Regions from separate parts of the Streptomyces sp. NPDC058525 genome, predicted to be linked through region 2. Evidence: riboswitches for the same ligand, from Rfam matches in the RefSeq annotation. Region 2 holds a riboswitch; the other holds the start of a gene.
The links. Region 2 has a riboswitch for S-adenosylmethionine ahead of ACFWP3_RS33770 (aminotransferase class V-fold PLP-dependent enzyme). Riboswitches for the same ligand answer to the same signal wherever they lie in the genome.
Positions count from the first base shown of each region.

Region 1: another riboswitch for S-adenosylmethionine. It lies ahead of thrC (threonine synthase); the one in region 2 lies ahead of ACFWP3_RS33770 (aminotransferase class V-fold PLP-dependent enzyme).

Region 1 covers NZ_JBHXNP010000015.1:106,266-108,651, reverse strand. The annotation lists gene thrC (threonine synthase) at 80-1,378, opposite strand; SAM riboswitch class I at 1,372-1,523, opposite strand; gene ACFWP3_RS10870 (glucosyl-3-phosphoglycerate synthase) at 1,720-2,386, shown strand, end outside.
Region 2 covers NZ_JBHXNP010000100.1:32,781-35,166, forward strand. The annotation lists gene trpD (anthranilate phosphoribosyltransferase) at 1-491, shown strand, start outside; SAM riboswitch class IV at 594-710, shown strand; gene ACFWP3_RS33770 (aminotransferase class V-fold PLP-dependent enzyme) at 933-2,386, shown strand, end outside.

The DNA.
Region 1 (2,386 bases), on a different contig from region 2:
ACGTCGGCGACCGACGACAACGCGGCAAGGCGCGGTGCCGGGCGGGCCGGGGACCCGGCCCTGACCCGCCGGACACCCCCTAGGCCAGGCCGGCGGCGCGGAACGCGTCCAGGCTCGGGCGGATGGTGGCGGTCTGCCCGCTGTCCGCGGCCACCGCCTCCAGGGTCTTGAGGCCGTCGCCGGTGTTCAGGATGACGGTGGTGAGCGTCGGGTCGAGCTGCCCGTTCTCGATGAGCTTCTTCGTCACGCCGACGGTCACGCCGCCCGCGGTCTCCGCGAAGATGCCCTCGGTCTGCGCGAGGATCTTGATGGCCTCGACGACCTGCTCGTCGTTGACGTCCTCGACGAAGCCGCCGGTGCGCCGCGCGATGTCCAGGACGTACGGGCCGTCCGCCGGGTTGCCGATCGCCAGGGACTTGGCGATGGTGTTCGGCTTCTGCGGGCGGACCACGTCGTGACCGGCCTTGAAGGCGGAGGAGACCGGGGAGCAGCCCTCGGCCTGGGCGCCGAAGATCTTGTACGGCTTGTCCTCGACGAGGCCGAGCTTGATCAGCTCCTGCAGACCCTTGTCGATCTTCGTCAGCTGTGAGCCGGACGCGATCGGGATGACGATCTGGTCGGGCAGCTGCCAGCCGAGCTGCTCGCAGATCTCGTACGCCAGGGTCTTGGAGCCCTCGCCGTAGTACGGGCGCAGGTTGACGTTGACGAAGCCCCAGCCCTCGCCCAGCGGGTCGCCGATGAGCTCGGAGCAGAAGCGGTTCACGTCGTCGTAGTTGCCCTCGATGCCGACGAGGTCGCCGCCGTAGACACCGGCCATGACGACCTTGCCCTGCTCCAGGTCGTGCGGGATGAACACGCAGGAGCGGAAACCGGCCCGGGCGGCCGCGGCGCCGACGGCGCCGGCCAGGTTGCCGGTGGAGGAGCAGGACAGGGTGGTGAAGCCGAAGGCGCGGGCCGCCTCGACGGCGATCGCCACGACGCGGTCCTTGAAGGAGTGCGTCGGGTTGCCGGAGTCGTCCTTGACGTACAGCTTGCCGCTGACGCCGAGCTCCTTGGCCAGGTTGGCCGCGTCCACGAGCTTGGTGAAGCCCGGGTTCAGGCTGGGCTTGGCGGCCACGTCCGCGGGGACCGGCAGCAGCGGCGCGTAACGCCAGATGTTGTTCGGGCCGGCCTCGATCGCCGCGCGCAGGGCGGCCGGGTCGCCGGTGGGGAGGTCGTAGGCGACTTCCAGCGGTCCGAAGCACTCGGCGCACGCGAAGATGGGTCCGAGTTCGAAACGGGTACCGCACTCGCGACAGGAAAGCGCGGTGGCAGGTCCGAGATCGACAGAGGTGGCGACAGTCTGTGCAGCCATGATGGCGAGGCCCTTTCTCCTCATCTTCCCCATGGCGCACTTCGCCATGAGACGGAATTGGCACCTTCCCTAGCCGGGGCCCCGCAGGATGCGTATCGCATCGCGAGAACCGACTGGAGGGTTGCCGGGGCTTCAACGGGCCGTGTCCCTCTGCCCCTCTGGATGAGCGGTATGGCACCGGCACACGCGCTCTATGGCGCGCCGGTGCGTTTGTACGCGAGGCCCCCCGGCATGCGGTGGTCCTGCGCGTTGTTCAAGACTGTAACCGAAGGTCCATGCGGTTGAGACAGCCGTCCGAACCGCGAGATGGATCACTTTTCGGTCAATCCGACCCGCAGGCCAACCGATGTGCAAGGAGTCTCAGAGTGCTGGAAGAGGTGGAGCGCTGGCTGGCCGACCGCTCCTGGTCCGCCGCCGACCGACCGCTCGACCAGTTGCTGGACCGGAAACGGGCAGCTGGGACCACGGTCAGCGTCGTGCTGCCGGCGCTCGACGAGGAGGCGACGGTCGGCGCGATCGTCGAGGTGATCCGCCGCGAGCTGATCGAGGGACTGCCGGTCCCCCTGGTGGACGAGCTCGTCGTGATCGACTCGGGCTCCAGCGACGCTACGGCCGAAGTCGCGGCGAAGGCCGGCGCCCACGTGGTGCACCGGGACGACGTCCTGCCGCGGATCCCGGCGCTGCCCGGCAAGGGCGAGGTGCTGTGGCGCTCCCTGCTGGCCACCACCGGGGACATCGTCTGCTTCGTCGACGCCGATCTGCGGGACTTCTCGGCCGCCTTCGTCTCCGGGATCGTGGGGCCGCTGCTGACCGAGCCGGACGTGCAGTTCGTGAAGGCCATGTACGACCGGCCGCTCGGCCCGGAATTCGACGGGCTCGCCTCCGGCAAGACCCCCGGCCAGGGCGGCCGGGTCACCGAGCTCGTCGCGCGCCCGCTGCTCAACCTGCACTGGCCGCAGCTCGCCGGCTTCGTCCAGCCGCTGGGCGGCGAGTACGCCGTACGCCGCTCCCTGCTGGAGCGGCTGCCCTTCC
Region 2 (2,386 bases):
TCGGCCCGCTGACCAACCCGGCCAAGGTCCGCGCCCAGGCCACGGGCGTGGCGGACCCCCGGGTGGCCCCGATCGTGGCCGGCGTGCTCGCCGAGCGCGGCTCCTCCGCGCTCGTCTTCCGCGGCGACGACGGGCTGGACGAACTCACCACCACCGCCACCTCGCGGGTGTGGTGGGTCCGCGACGGCAAGGTCGCCGAGCAGCGCTTCGACCCCCGGGACGTCGGCATCCCGCTGGTCGACGTATCGGCGCTGCGCGGCGCGGACGCCTCGTACAACGCCGACATCGCCCGCCGCCTGCTGGCCGGCGAGACCGGCCCCGTCCGCGAGGCGGTCCTGCTGAACTCGGCGGCCGCCCTCGTGGCGCTGGACCCGGGCACGGGCACCCTGGAGGAGCAGATCGCGGCCGGCATCGCCCGGGCCGCGGAGTCCATCGACTCGGGCGCGGCCCGCGCGGCGCTGGAGCGGTGGGTGGCGGCCAGCAACGCCTGAGCCCTCCCGCAACCCTGCCGCAGCCCTTTTCGGCCATGGCCCCGGTCCGCATCGTGGACCGGGGTCTTGCGCGTACGGGATCTTGTGGCAGGATGCTGACCAGGTCACGAGTGACAGCGTTTAGGCCCCGGCTTGCTGTCCGGCAACCCTCCTTCCGTGGCGGGGTGCCCCGGGTGATGACCAGGCCGTAGGCAGCGAGGCTTACGGCAAGCGCGGATCCCTCGACACCAGGGGTCCTGGTCTCTCGAGGAGCGTTTTCCGTGAGCAAGCGAATGCGATAGGGCGAATCCGCCCCTACTTCAACCCTCGGAACAGGGTCGCTTCCGCGTACCCCCGTTCAGCTCCGAGGACTTCCCGTACCCCCGCGCACGGCACCGCGCCGTAGCCGCCGCGTACGGGCACACCGAAGCCATTCACCCCTGCCCGCCGGGAGATACCGCCATGTCCGCATCCCTGAACGCCGCCGTCGCCACCACCACCGCAGCCACCTCCGCCCCCGCCTGTGCCGCCGCCGAGGCCCCCGCCTGTGCCGAGCCGCTGGCGGTCCTCGGCCGGGACGTCACCGTCCCGCTCGTCACCGGCGGCGAGGTCACCTACGCGGCCCTCGACTACGCCGCCAGCACCCCGGCGCTCCAGCGGGTCTGGGACGACGTGGCCGCGTACGCCCCGTACTACGGCAGCGTCCACCGCGGCGCCGGATACCTCTCGCAGCTCTCCACCGACCTCTTCGAGCAGAGCCGGGCCACGGTCGCCGAGTTCCTCGACTGCCGCCCCGCCGACCAGGTCGTCTTCACCCGGTCCACCACCGACTCCCTGAACCTCCTCGCGGCCGTCCTCCCGGCCGGCTGCCAGGTCTTCGTCTTCGAGACCGAGCACCACGCCTCGCTGCTGCCGTGGACGGACGCGCAGGTCACCTACCTCAACGCGCCCCGCACCCCGGACGAGGCCGTCGCCACCCTGGAGCGGGCGCTCGCCGACCGCGACCCATTGGGGTCTCCCCTGCTCGAGCGGAGCCGAGAGCTTGGGGAAGGCCCGGCCCTGGTCTGCGTCACGGGCGCGTCCAACGTCACCGGTGAGCTGTGGCCGGTCAAGGAGCTCGCCGCCGCCGCGCACGCCCACGGCGCGCGGATCGTCCTGGACGCCGCCCAGCTCGCCCCCCACCACCCCGTCTCGGTCCGGGACCTCGACGTGGACTGGGTCGCCTTCTCCGGACACAAGCTGTACGCCCCCTTCGGCTCGGGCGTGCTCGCCGGACGCGCGGACTGGCTCCAGGAAGCCGAGCCGTACCTCGCGGGCGGCGGCGCCTCGCGCAAGGTCGCCCGGCGGGCCGACGGCGGCGTCGACGTCGAGTGGCACACCACGGCCGCCCGCCACGAGGCCGGCTCCCCGAACGTCATCGGCGTCTACTCCATCGCCTCCGCCTGCAAGACCCTGACCGAGGCCGGGTTCGACAGCCTCGTCGCCCGCGAGCGCCACCTCATCGCCAAGGTCCGCGAGGGCCTGGCGGAGGTCCCGGCGGTCCGCGTGCTGTCCCTCTTCGGGGACGACGCCCCGCGCGTCGGCGTCATCTCCTTCGTGGTCGACGGCTGGAACAGCTCCCACTTCGCGGCCGCGCTGTCCGCCGAGTACGGGATCGGCGTCCGCGACGGCCTGTTCTGCGCCCACCCGCTGGTGCGCACGCTGCTGGGCAGCGAGCCGCAGGCCCAGGGCGAATGCGGGGCCCCGGAGGCGGCGCCGGGGGAGCTCCCCCAGACTTCGTCCGGGGGTACCCCCACGCTGAACGCGATCCGCGTCAGCTTCGGCGCCGGCACGCCCGACGAGCACGTGGAGCGGTTCGTCCGCGCGGTGCGGGAGCTGGTCGCGGACGGGGCCAAGTGGCAGTACCGCACCGAGGA